Linked DNA regions of Sphaerotilus microaerophilus. The protein of the gene in region 2 interacts with the protein of the main gene of each other region in a pairwise test. Links are inferred from orthologs where the notes say so. Each region holds a gene or a part of one and is shown on either strand. Other genes may lie near its edges. The genes, in order: ligA and leuS.

Region 1 (6,078 bases), 1.5 Mb from region 2 along the record:
GTGTCGATGGCGTTGCTGGTGGTCAGGCGCTGCAGGTTGTCGCCGGTGCGGCTGAGGCTGTATAGCTGCGAGAGGCCGTCGCGGGTGAGCGTCACGACCAACTGCGTGCCATCAGGTGACCAGGCCGGCGCGCTGTTGCTGCCCTTGTAGCCGGCCACCACGCGACGCTTGCCGCTGGCCACCTCCTGCACGTAGACCATCGCCTTGCGCGCCTCGAAGGACACGTAGGCCAGCGAGCGCCCGTCCGGCGACCAGGCCGGCGAGATGATCGGCTCCGGCCCGGACACCGCCACCTGGGCAGCTTCGCCATCGGCGTCCGCGATCCAGAGGGTGTAGCGGCCGGCGGTCTTCGAGACGTAGGCGATGCGGGTGGAGAACACTCCGCGGTCACCGGTGAGCTTCTGGTAGATCTCGTCGGCGATGCGGTGCGCGGCCAGCCGCAGGTCTTCCTTGGGCACCGCCACGGCCTGGGCGGCCAGCTCCGTGCCCTTGACGACGTCCCAGAGGCGGTAGCGCACGTCGAAGCGGCCATCGGCCAGGCGGGTGATCGAGCCGGCCGCCAGCGCGTCGCTGCCCTTGCCGCGCCAGTCGGCGAAGACCGGGCGCGCCGTCTCGTCGAAGGCGGCGGCACCGCCATCGACCATCTTGAACAGGCCGCTGCGCTCCAGGTCGGCCCGCACGATGGCCGAGATCGGCAGCGGCGCGCGCTCCTCGTCGCGCAGCTTCAGCACCGCGATCGGCACTTGGCTGGCGCCGACGCCGGAGATCTCGACCCGGAACTGGGCCCGCGCTGCGACGGGCAGCAAGAGGGTGGAACTCAGTCCGGCAGTCAGGCGAACGAGGTCACGGCGAGAAGTCATCACGGTCAGGATTCCAGGCATCGGCAGGCGCTGGGAATATAGCCCACGGGCCCGGCTGCCTCGTCAGCGGAAGTACGTGCAGGGTGCGGGCAGGGTGCATGCAGGGAGGCGTGCATGGCAAACTGGCCCGGTTCGACCCGCCCAACGCCCCAGGAGACACCCGCCATGAGCGCGCCCATCAGCCGCTACCCCGTGCCCGAGATCGCCGACCTGCCCGAGGACCTGCGCAGCCGCATCCTGGAGGTGCAGGCCAAGTCCGGCTTCGTGCCCAACGTCTTCCTCGCCCTGGCGCACCGGCCGGACGAGTGCCGCGCCTTCTTCGCCTACCACGACGCGCTGATGCTGCGCCCCTCCGGCCTGAGCAAGGGCGAGAAGGAGATGATCGTGGTGGCCACCTCGGCGGCCAACCGCTGCCTGTACTGCGTGGTGGCGCACGGCGCCATCCTGCGCATCTACGAAAAGGCGCCTCTGCTGGCCGATCAGGTGGCGGTGAACCACCACAAGGCCGACCTGAGCGAGCGCCAGAAAGCGATGCTGGACTTCGCACTGAAGGTCTGCAGCGACTCGTCCCGCCTGGTCGAGGCCGACCATGAGGCGCTGCGCCGCCACGGCTTCAGCGACGAGGACGTCTGGGACATCGGCGCCATCACCGCCTTCTTCGGCCTGTCCAACCGCATGGCCAACCTGATCAGCATGCGGCCGAACGACGAGTTCTACCTGATGGGACGGCTGCCGAAAGCGCCGAAGGCCGGCTGACGCTGCAGGCGGTGCGGCCTCATGAGGAAACGCCGGGCCGCCCCGAGTTTCCTCATCCCCCTCGGGGAGCCTGACGCGAAGCGGCAGGTCTGGGGGCGCTCTCAGCCCGCCCCGCCCAGCAACTCCCGCAGTCCCGCCTCGTCCAGCACCGCCACGCCCAGTTCGCGGGCACGGTCGAGCTTGCTGCCGGCCTCCTCGCCGGCGACGACGTAGTGCGTCTTCTTGGACACCGAGCCGCTGACCTTGCCGCCTGCGGCCTCGATCAGTGCCTTGGCCTCCTCGCGGCCCAGCGTGGGCAGCGTGCCGGTGAGCACCAGGGTCCTGCCAGCCAGCGGCTTGGGGGACTCGTCGGCCACGGCGCCGTCGTGTTCCTCCCAGGTCACGCCCGCCGCGCGCAGCTGTTCGACCACCTCGCGGTTGTGCGGCTGGTCGAAGAAAGTGCGGATGCTGCGCGCCACGATGGGGCCGACGTCGCGCACCTGCAGCAGTTGCTCCTCGCTCGCATCCATCAGCGCATCCAGACGGCCGAAGTGCCGCGCCAGGTCCTTGGCGGTGGCCTCGCCGACCTGGCGGATGCCCAGCGAGAACAGGAAGCGCGCCAGCGTGGTCTGCTTGCTCCGCTCCAGCGCCGCGACCAGGTTGGCAGCGCTCTTCTCGCCCATGCGGTCCAGCGCGGTGAGCTTGGCCACGCCGAGCTTGTAGAGCTCGGGCAGCGTGCGGATGATGCCCGCGTCCACCAGCTGGTCGACCAGCTTGTCGCCCAGGCCCTCGATGTCCATCATCCGCCGGCTGGCGAAGTGCAGCAGGGCCTGCTTGCGTTGCGCCGGGCAATACAGCCCACCGCTGCAGCGCCAGTCCACCTCGCCCTCCTCGCGGACGATGGTGCTGCCACACACCGGGCACTGGCCGCCCAGGCGCTGGTAGAGGTTGAATTCCTCGCCTCGTGCGGGCGCGGCCTCGCCCCCGCCATTGCCCTCGGCCGGCGGGACGACACCGACGACTTCGGGGATCACGTCGCCCGCGCGGCGCACGATCACCGTGTCGCCGATGCGCACGTCCTTGCGGCGCGCCTCGTCCTCGTTGTGCAGCGTGGCGTTGCTGACCGTGGTGCCGCCCACGAACACCGGCTCCAGCTTGGCCACCGGGGTGAGCTTGCCGGTGCGCCCGACCTGGATGTCGATGCCCAGCAGCCGCGTCATCTGCTCCTGCGCCGGGTACTTGTGCGCCACCGCCCACCGCGGCTCGCGGGTGACGAAGCCCAGGCGCTGCTGCAGTGCCAGGCTGTTGACCTTGTAGACCACGCCGTCGATGTCGAAGGGCAGGCTGTCGCGCAGCGCCGCCACGCGCTGGTGGAAGGCCACCAGACCGTCGGCACCGGCCACCACCGCCCGCTCGGCGCAGACTGGCAGGCCGAAGCCGACCAGCGCGTCCAGCACGCCCGAGTGCGTCTGCGGCAAGTCCCAGCCCTGCACTTCGCCCAGGCCGTAGGCGAAGAAACTCAGCCGCTTGTCGGCCAGGCCCGCCGGATCGAGCTGGCGGATCGCCCCCGCGGCCGTGTTGCGCGGGTTGATGAAGGTCTTGCCGTCCTTCTCGCGCTGACGTTCGTTGAGGCGCTCGAAGTCGTCGCGGCGCATGTAGACCTCACCGCGCACCTCCAGCACCGGCGCCTCGCAGCCCGCCAGCCGAAGGGGGATCTGGCGGACGGTGCGGATGTTCTGGCTGACGTCCTCGCCCGTTTCGCCATCACCGCGGGTGGCAGCCTGCACCAGCACGCCGCGCTCGTAACGCAAGTTGATCGCCAGGCCGTCGAACTTCAGCTCCACCGCGTACTCGACCGGCGGGGCGCCTTCGCCCACCTCGCCCAGCTCCAGCTCGCGCCGCACCCGGGCATCGAAGGCCTGGGCGCCACCGGCGGTGGTGTCGGTCTCCGTGCGGATCGACAGCATCGGCACCGCATGCCGCACCGGCGTGAAGCCGTCCAGCACCGCGCCGCCGACGCGCTGGGTGGGCGAATCGGCCGCGCGCAATTCGGGATGTGCCGCTTCCAGCGCCTGAAGTTCCTGGAACAGCCGGTCGTACTCGGCGTCCGGCAGGGTGGGCGCGTCGAGCACGTAGTACTGGTGGGCGTGGTGGTTCAGCGTCGCGCGCAGCGTGGCGGCTCGGGCCACGGCCTGGGCATCTGCTGGCGCGCAAACATCGGAGGGCGAAGGTACAGACATGCGTCAAGTTTAGGCGCCGAGGCCCACCAGGCCGAGCCAGCCGCGACAATCGGCGGCTGTTCCGACCCGCCGCCACGCGCCCCCACGATGAGCCCGACCCCGTCCCCTGCGAACGACTTGTCCACTGCGTCCACCACCCTGCCCGACGAGGTGGCGGCCACCCTGCCCTGGCTGGTCGCCGACATCGGCGGCACCAACGCCCGCTTCGGCTGGATCGACGACCCCGCCGAGGCGGCCCGCCACAGCGTGGCGCAGGTGAAGACCCTGCCCGTGGCCGACCATGCCACGCTGGGCGCGGCGGCACAGGCCTACCTGGCAGGGCTGGCCGAGCAGGCCCGCGCCGCCGGCCGGCCCTGGCAGCCGCCACGCAAGGCCGCGCTGGCGGTGGCCACGCCGATCACCGGCGACCAGGTGAGCTTCACGAACAGCCCCTGGTCCTTCTCGCGCCAGGCGCTGCAGGCCGATCTCGGGCTGCAGGCGCTGTTGGTGCTCAACGACTTCGAGGCGCTGGCACTGTCGCTGCCCACCCTGGGCGCCGCACAGCTGCGCCCCCACGCCGCGCTGCCACAGGCGCAGGGCACGCTGGCGGTGCTCGGCCCCGGCACCGGCCTGGGCGTTGGCGCCGTGACCCGCACACCCAGCGGCTGGCAGGCCCTGCCGGGCGAAGGGGGGCACGTCACGCTGGCCGCCGCCAACGACTTCGAGGCCGAGATCCTGCGCCTGGCGCGGCGCGAGTTCGAACATGTCTCGGCCGAGCGCTTCCTCTCCGGCACCGGCCTGCCGACGATGCACCTGTGCGTGGCCGAGGCCCTCGGCCAACCCTCACCCGAGCTGACGCCGCCGGAGATCATCGAGCGCGGCTTGTCCGGCCAGGACGCCGCCTGCAGCCGCACCATCGACACCTTCTGCGCCATGCTCGGCGGTGTGGCCGGCAACCTGGCGCTGACGCTGGGGGCGCGCGGCGGCGTCTTCATCGGCGGGGGCATCGTGCCGCGCCTGGGCGAGCGCTTCTACGCCTCCGAATTCCGTGCGCGCTTCGAGGCCAAGGGGCGCTTCCGCGGCTACCTCGAAGGCGTTCCCACCGCGCTGATCACCGACACGCTGGCCGCCCTGCGCGGCACCGCGCTGGCGCTGCTGCAACATCGCAGCCGCTGAACCCCTCCCTCCGCCCACCTCCCACCGCCCACCGACGCCACCCCATGAAGCTCCCTGCCCGCGCCGCCGGCGTGCTGCTGCACCCCACCTCGCTGCCCGGCCCGAATGGCCTGGGCGACCTGGGGCCGAGTGCCTACCACTTCGTGGACTGGCTGCAGGGCGCCGGCCAGAGCGTCTGGCAGTGGCTGCCGACCACGCCGCCCGATGGCACCGGCTCGCCCTACCAGAGCCCCTCGGCCTTTGCCGGCAGCCCGCTGATGGTGGCGCTGGAGCCGCTGGTGGAGCGCGGCTGGCTGACCGACCTGGCGCTGCCCGAGGACGGCTGGCCGACCGACCGGGCCGACTTCGGCGCGGTGGGCGCCTGGCGCCTGGCCGCCCTGCGCTCGGCCGCCGCGGGCTTTGCCGCGCGCGCCACGGCCGGCGAGCGCGCCGAGCTGCAGCGCTGGGCCGGCAGCCAGCGGGCCTGGCTGGACGACTACGCCCTCTTCATGGCGCTGGAGACGCTGCACGCCGGGGCCCCCTGGTGGCGCTGGGCGGCCGGGCTGCGCTGCCGCGAGGCCGCTGCGCTGGCCGCAGCGCGCGAGCAGCTGGCCGAGGAGATCGCCTTCTGGACCTTCCTGCAGTGGTGCTTCGACAGCCAACTCGCCGCCCTGAAGGCCTATGCCAACGCACGCGGCGTGGCGCTGATGGGCGACCTGCCGATCTTCGTCGCCCACCACAGCGTCGATTGCTGGGCCCGGCCCGAGCTCTTCTACCTCGACACGCAGGACCAGCCCACCATCGTCGCCGGTGCGCCGCCCGACCCGCTCGGCCCCGAGGGCCAGCACTGGGGCAACCCGCTCTACCGCTGGGACCGCATGGCCGAGGACGGCTACGCCTGGTGGATCGCCCGCCTGCAGCGCGCGATGCAGCTGGCCGACCTGTTCCGCATCGACCACTTCCGCGGCTTCGCGGCCTACTGGGCCATCCCGGCCGAGTCGCCCACCGCCCTGGCCGGCGCCTGGCAGCCCGGGCCGGGCCTGGCGCTGTTCCAGGCGCTGCGCGCCGCACTGGGCGAGCTGCCCATCGTCGCCGAAGACCTGGGCGTG
Region 2 (6,420 bases):
GGACTTCACCCTGATCGGGCTTCTCTGCGGCGTTGTCGGGGATCACGATGCCCGAAGCGGTCTTGGTTTCTTGTTCGAGGCGCTTGACGATCACGCGATCGTGCAGAGGACGAAGTTTCATCGTATCTCCTAGGGAGGAAAGACTGGACTGTTTGGGAATCGGTGGGGCCGTCGCCGGCAGGGCGCAAACGCCGCCCACCTCCCCCGGCAGGTTCACCAAAGAGAACACCACCCGGGATCACTAGCACTCATCACCTGCGAGTGCTAACAGCGAGATTATAGGAACGATGTGCGGGCTTTCAAGGGGCCAGGGATCTGCCCTTGTTCTACGGGTTTTCCCGCCCTCAGGGCCGCAGCGCCAGCGGCGGCGGCGGCGCAGCGCCCCGCTTGGGCAGCGGGCGCAGCGCCTCCACCGTCTGCAGCATCAGCCGCCTGAGCGCCTCCCAGGGGTCGAGCGGCCAGGCGGGATCGCGCAGACCCTTGACGATGCCGTCCACGGTGTGGGCGTCGGCCACCAGGGCGTCGAGGGGGGCATCGGGCAGCTGCGGCAGCACGCGCTCCAGCAGGCGCTCCTTCTGGCCCCAGACACGCGCCTCGCGCAGCGCCAGCGGGGGCGGTTTGCCCTCGCGCAGCGCGATCTGCACGCGGCGCAGCGCGCGCAGATCCTCCGACAGGGTCCAGTGCACCAGCACGGCGGCCTCGCCCTCGGCGCACAGGCCGTCGAGCATGCGCAGTGCGCGGGGCACGTTGCCGGCCAGCACCGCCTCGCCGAGCTTGAAGACGTCGTAGCGCGCCACGTTGAGCACGGCCGATTCGATCTGCTCGAAGCCCAGCGTCGCGCTGGGATGCAGCAGCGCCAGCTTGCTGATCTCCTGGTGCGCGGCCAGCAGGTTGCCTTCGATGCGGTCGGCAAAGAAGGCCAGCGCGCGCTGGCCGGGCTCGCCGTCCTCGACACGCAGGCCCTGCGCGGCCAGGCGCTGGGCGATCCACTGCGGCAGCGCGGGGCGCTCGATGGGGTCGACGCGCACGCTGGCGCCGGCACCGTCCAGCGCGGTGAACCAGGCGCTGGCGAGCTGGGTGCGGTCCAGCCGCGGCAGCAGCACGAGGATGAGGTTGTCGTCCGACAGCGTCTCAACCAGCCGCTGCAGCGCCTCGGAGCCCTCCTTGCCAGGCTTGCCGCCGGGGATGCGGATCTCGATCAGGCGGCGGTCGGAGAAGAGGCTGAGCGCGCTGGTCTCGCCCAGCAGGCCGGACCAGTCGAAGTGCGCGCCTTGCACGGTGTGCACCACCCGCTCGCTGTAGCCCGCCTGGCGGGCGGCGGCGCGCACCGTGTCGGCGGCCTCCTGCGCCAGCAGGGCCTCGTCGCCGTAGACAACGTACACCGGGCGCAGGCCGCGGGCCAGGGCCTGGGGGAGCTGTTCGGCGCGCAGCTGCATGGCGTGGACCGGTGCGCTGCGATCAGCGGGCCGAGGCCGCCGCCGCAGCAGCCGATGCGGCCGAAGCCGCGGACGCAGCCTCGGCCACGGCAGCCGGGCCGATCGTGGCCAACCGCCGCAGCACCTGGGTGGCGATGTCGGCGTGCATCGCGCGGTAGAGGATCTGCGCCTCCTGCTCCTTGGCCAGCGAGATCGACTCCTCGAAGGTCATGTCGCGTGCCAGCGCCAGCTCGGTGGGCTCGATCAATTCGCGCCCGCCGGGCGTGCGCACGCGGTAGCGCAGCCGCGTGCGCAGGCTGAGTTCACGCACCTGGCCAGCGGCGGTGGTAGAGGTGGCGACCTGATTCTGGCTGTCGAGCAGCGCCTCCAGCACCAGGTCGGCCTCGGCGGGCGCCTCCACCAGCGTGACACCCGGGCTGGCACGCAGCTGGCGGCGCAGCTCGTCGGCCTGGCCGGAGTAGCGCGAGAAGCCGGCCAGGTGGATGCGCTTGAGCTGCAGCTCGGGCGGGCGGCGCAGCTGGAAGCCGCAACCGGCCAATGCCAGGGACACCACGGTGGCCGAGCCGACCAGCCAGGAGCGCCGCGAGATCGTCATCACGAGCCGGGTCAGACGACCACGTTCACCAGCCGACCGGGCACGACGATGATCTTCTTCACCGGCCGGCCTTCGGCGAACTTGGCCACGTCGGGGCTGGCCGCGGCCGCCGCCTCGATCGCGGCCCGGTCGGCGCTGGCGGGCACCTTGATCGCGCCACGCAGCTTGCCGTTGACCTGCAGCACCAGCTCGATCTCGTCCTGCACCAGCGCGGCCTCGTCCACCGCGGGCCAGGGTGCGTCGAGCAGGTCGCCCAGGCGAGCCGCAAAACCCAGTTCCTGCCAAAGCGACCAGGTCAGGTGCGGGCAGGCGGGATAGAGGCCGCGCAGCAGCACCGAAACGGCTTCGCAGAGCACCGCGTCGTCGCCAGCCGAGCCGTCCGGCTTGAAGGCTTCCATCGCGTTGAGCAGCTTCATGCAGCCCGACACCACGGTGTTGTACTGCATGCGCTCGAAGTCGTAGCTGATCTGCTTGAGCACCAGGTGCAGCTCGCGGCGCAGCGCCTTGGCCTCGGCACGCAGCGGCGCCTCGCTCAGGTTGCCGGCGGTGGCGGTCTTCAGCCGGGCCTCGTTCTTCGCCGCAAAACCCCAGACGCGCTTGAGGAAGCGGTGCGCCCCCTCGACGCCGGCGTCGTTCCACTCCAACGTCTGCTCTGGCGGGCTGGCGAACATCACGAACAGGCGGGCGGTGTCTGCGCCGTACTGGTCGATCAGCGCCTGCGGGTCCACGCCGTTGTTCTTGGACTTGGACATGGTGCCCACGCCCTGGTAGTCCACCGCCGAGCCGTCGCTCTTCAACTTGGCGCCGACGATCTTGCCGCCCGCGTCGAAGACGTTCTCCACCTCGTGCGGCCAGAAGTACTCGATGCCGCCCTTCTCGCCGCGGCGCGAGTAGATGTGGTTGAGCACCATGCCCTGCGTGAGCAGGCGGGTGAAGGGCTCGCTGACGCTGACCAGCTTCAGGTCGCGCATCACCTTGGTCCAGAAGCGCGCGTACAGCAGGTGCAGGATGGCGTGCTCGATGCCGCCGATGTACTGGTCCATGCCCGGCGTGCCGGCCGAATTCCCCGCGCCCATCCAGTACTGCGTGCCCTCGGCGACCATCTTGTCGGCGTTGGTCGGGTCGCAGTAGCGCATGTAGTACCAGGAGCTGTCCACGAAGGTGTCCATCGTGTCCGTCTCGCGGCGCGCCGGCTTGCCGCAGCAGGGGCAGGTGACGGCCAGGAAGTCCTCGCGCTTGGCCAGCGGGTTGCCCGAGCCGTCCGGCACGCAGTCGATCGGCAGCACCACCGGCAGGTCCTGCTCGGGGACCGGCACGGCGCCGCAGCTGTCGCAGTGGATGATGGGGATCGGGGTGCCCCAGTAGCGCTGGCGGCTGATGCCCCAGTCGCGCAGGCGCCAGGTGGTCTTTTTCTCGCCCAGCCCCTGGGCGGCGAGCAACTCGGCGACCTTGCTGACGGCGTCCTTGTAGGCCAGGCCGTCCAAAAATGCAAATTCAGCGCCGGAGTTGACGCAGACCGCGCGCTGCTTGTCGCCGTACCAGTCGGCCCAGGCGTCGAGCGAGAACGGCTCGTCACCCACCTTCACGACTTGCTTGATCGCGATGCCGTACTTGTTGGCGAAGGCGAAGTCGCGCTCGTCGTGCGCCGGCACGCCCATCACCGCGCCGTCGCCGTAGCTCATCAGCACGTAGTTGCCGACCCAGACCTCGACCTGCGCTCCGGTCAGCGGGTGGGTGACGAACAGGCCGGTGGCCATGCCCTTCTTTTCCTGCGTGGCCAGCTCGGCCTCGGTGGTGCCGCCCTGGGCGCATTCGGCGATGAAAACCGCCAGCGCCGGGTTGCCCGCCGCGGCGTGCGCGGCCAGCGGGTGCTCCGGCGCCACGGCGCAGAAGGTCACGCCCATGATCGTGTCGGCGCGCGTCGTGAAGACGTAGAGCCGCCCGCCCTGGATCAGCTCGCCGTCGTTAGCGCGGATCTGATGCGGAAAGGCGAAGCGCACGCCCTCGCTCTTGCCGATCCAGTTCTCCTGCATCAAGCGCACGCGCTCGGGCCAGCCGGAGAGGTAGTTCGGGTCCTCGGGGTTCGCCACCGCGCTGAGCAACTCGTCGGCGTACTTCGTGATGTTCAGGTAGTAGCCCGGGATCTCGCGCTTTTCCACCGGCGCGCCCGAGCGCCAGCCCCGGCCGTCGATGACCTGCTCGTTGGCCAGCACGGTCATGTCCACCGGGTCCCAGTTCACCACCTGGGTGCGGCGCTCGGCAATGCCGGCCTCCAGCATCTTCAGGAAAAGCCACTGGTTCCACTTGTAGTACTCGGGGTCGCAGGTGGCGACCTCGCGGCTCCAGTCGATCGCCAGGCCCATCGCCAGCATCTGGCCCTTCATGTGGGCGATGTTCTCGCGCGTCCACTTCTCCGGCGGCACGCGGTTCTTCAACGCGGCGTTCTCGGCGGGCAGGCCGAAGGCGTCCCAGCCCATGGGCATCAGCACGTTCATGCCCTTCATGCGCAGCTGGCGCGTGAGCATGTCGTTGATGGTGTAGTTGCGCACATGGCCCATGTGCAGCTTGCCCGAGGGGTAGGGCAGCATCGAGCAGGCGTAGAACTTGGCCTTGCTGGCGTCCTCGGTGACGCGGTAGGCGTCGGCAGCACGCCAGGCGGTCTGGGCGGCGGATTCGACGGCAGCGGGATCGTATTTCTCGTTCATGGCGCGGCAGCAGCAAGCAGGGGAGCGGTCCGTCGTCCTGCGACGGCAGGCGGACCTCGCCGATCGGGCGGCGGAAGCGGGGGATTATCGCGTGGGGCCGGGGCGAGCCCGGCGTCGGGTGCGCTCAGGGCGCGATCAGCGCGCCGCCGAGGCCGCAGCGGCGGTCGACCCCGGCTCGGTGACAAAGGCGATGCGGTTCAGCCCCGCTGCCTGCAGCTGGCCGATCAGCTCGGCCACGCGGCCGTAGGGCACGGCGCGGTCGGCGCGCAGCTGCACCTCGGGCAGTTCGCCACCGCGCTTGGCCACGGCCGCCAGGCGCTCTCCAAAGGCAGGCGGGGGCAGCTTCTCTTCACCCAGGTACAGGCTGCCGTCGGCCTGCAGCGCCACCTGCAGCGCCTGCGGCGCCTCGGTCACCGGCGTGGCGCCGTCGGCCTTGGGCAGGTCGAGTTTCAAGCTGGCGGTCATCAGCGGCGCGGCGATCATGAAGATCACCAGCAGCACCAGCATGACGTCAATCAGCGGCGTCATGTTGATGTCGCTCATCGGCTGCGGGCCGGGGCTGCGTTCGAGGCGACCGAAGGCCATCGCGATGGCTCCTCCGTCAGCCCGCTTCGCCGCTGCGCCGCTCGCCCGGGGAGCGATCCAGCAGCATCTCGCGCAGGTCGTGGGCAAAGCCCTCCAGCTCCGCCTCGCAGGCGCCCACCCACTTGCCGAAGACGTTGTAGGCCAGCACCGCAGGGATCGCCACGGCCAGGCCGGCGGCGGTCATGATGAGCGCCTCACCCACCGGGCCGGCCACCTTGTCGATGCTGATGCTGCCGGCCGCCGAGATGCCCAGCAGCGCGTGGTAGATGCCCCAGACGGTGCCGAACAGGCCGATGAAGGGCGCCGTGCTGCCCACCGAGGCCAGCAGCACCTGGCCGTACTGCAGCTGGGCGACGATGCGGTGCAGCGCGTCACGCAGGCGGCGCGTCAGTTGCGATTCGGCCTGGCCGGCCGACTCCAGCGTGCCCGCCGGCGGGGTCAGCAGCGCGGCATCGAGCAGGGGGGTGAGCACCTGCTCACGGTCGATCGCCTGCAGCTGCAGGCGCGCCGATGCCAGGTCGGCACCGGACCAGAACGCCGGCACGGCGCGGGCCACGTCACGCCGCACCCGCGTGAGCACCCAGCCCTTCCACAGGATCACCACCCAGGCGGACACCGACATCGCCAGCAGCAACAGCGCCACCGTGCGGGTGATCGCGTCCCCCTCGGCCCAGAGCCTGGCGTAGCCTCCCATGCGAATGTCCTGTGCGGTCCTGTGCCGGGAATCGCTCAGCCGAGGCCAAGCACGTCGTCCATGCCGAACAGCCCGTTCGACCGTCCCGCCAGGAAGCGCGCGGCGCGCAGGCTGCCCTGGGCGTAGGTGGCGCGGCTACTGGACTTGTGGGTGATCTCGATGCGCTCGCCAGTGCCCATGAACATCACGGTGTGATCGCCGACCACGTCGCCCCCGCGCACGGTGGCAAAGCCGATGGTGCTCGGGTCGCGCTCGCCGGTCACGCCTTCGCGGCCGTAGACGGCGCATGCCTTCAGGTCGCGGCCGATCGCGGCGGCCACCACCTCGCCCATCTTCAGCGCGGTGCCGCTGGGCGCATCGACCTTGTGGCGATGGTGCGCCTCGACGATCTCGATGTCATAGCCC

Evidence for each region.
Region 1: the proteins of leuS (region 2) and ligA interact in binary tests that used the Escherichia coli proteins (3 or more experiments, as listed by UniProt). The link is inferred for Sphaerotilus microaerophilus from one-to-one orthologs.

The regions. Positions count from the first base shown.
Region 1 is NZ_AP025730.1:2,824,918-2,830,995, reverse strand. Bases 1,277-4,201 are described here. They hold ligA (NAD-dependent DNA ligase LigA), read right to left. Parts: upstream 3,836-4,201; coding sequence 1,718-3,835; downstream 1,277-1,717. Other genes in these bases: glk (glucokinase), read left to right, coding at 3,923-4,201; NGK70_RS12280 (peroxidase-related enzyme), read left to right, coding at 1,277-1,616. Also shown: Tol-Pal system beta propeller repeat protein TolB, read right to left, coding at 1-860; more of NGK70_RS12280, read left to right, coding at 1,026-1,276; more of glk, read left to right, coding at 4,202-4,990; malQ (4-alpha-glucanotransferase), read left to right, coding at 5,035-6,078. UniProt on the Escherichia coli protein: DNA ligase that catalyzes the formation of phosphodiester linkages between 5'-phosphoryl and 3'-hydroxyl groups in double-stranded DNA using NAD as a coenzyme and as the energy source for the reaction.
Region 2 is NZ_AP025730.1:1,311,435-1,317,854, reverse strand. The notes cover bases 1,843-5,109. They hold leuS (leucine--tRNA ligase), read right to left. Parts: upstream 4,737-5,109; coding sequence 2,043-4,736; downstream 1,843-2,042. Other genes in these bases: NGK70_RS05795 (ExbD/TolR family protein), read right to left, coding at 4,872-5,109; NGK70_RS05805 (LPS-assembly lipoprotein LptE), read right to left, coding at 1,843-2,031. Outside these bases: co-chaperone GroES, read right to left, coding at 1-121; holA (DNA polymerase III subunit delta), read right to left, coding at 345-1,436; more of NGK70_RS05805, read right to left, coding at 1,459-1,842; more of NGK70_RS05795, read right to left, coding at 5,110-5,321; NGK70_RS05790 (MotA/TolQ/ExbB proton channel family protein), read right to left, coding at 5,338-6,015; dapB (4-hydroxy-tetrahydrodipicolinate reductase), read right to left, coding at 6,051-6,420.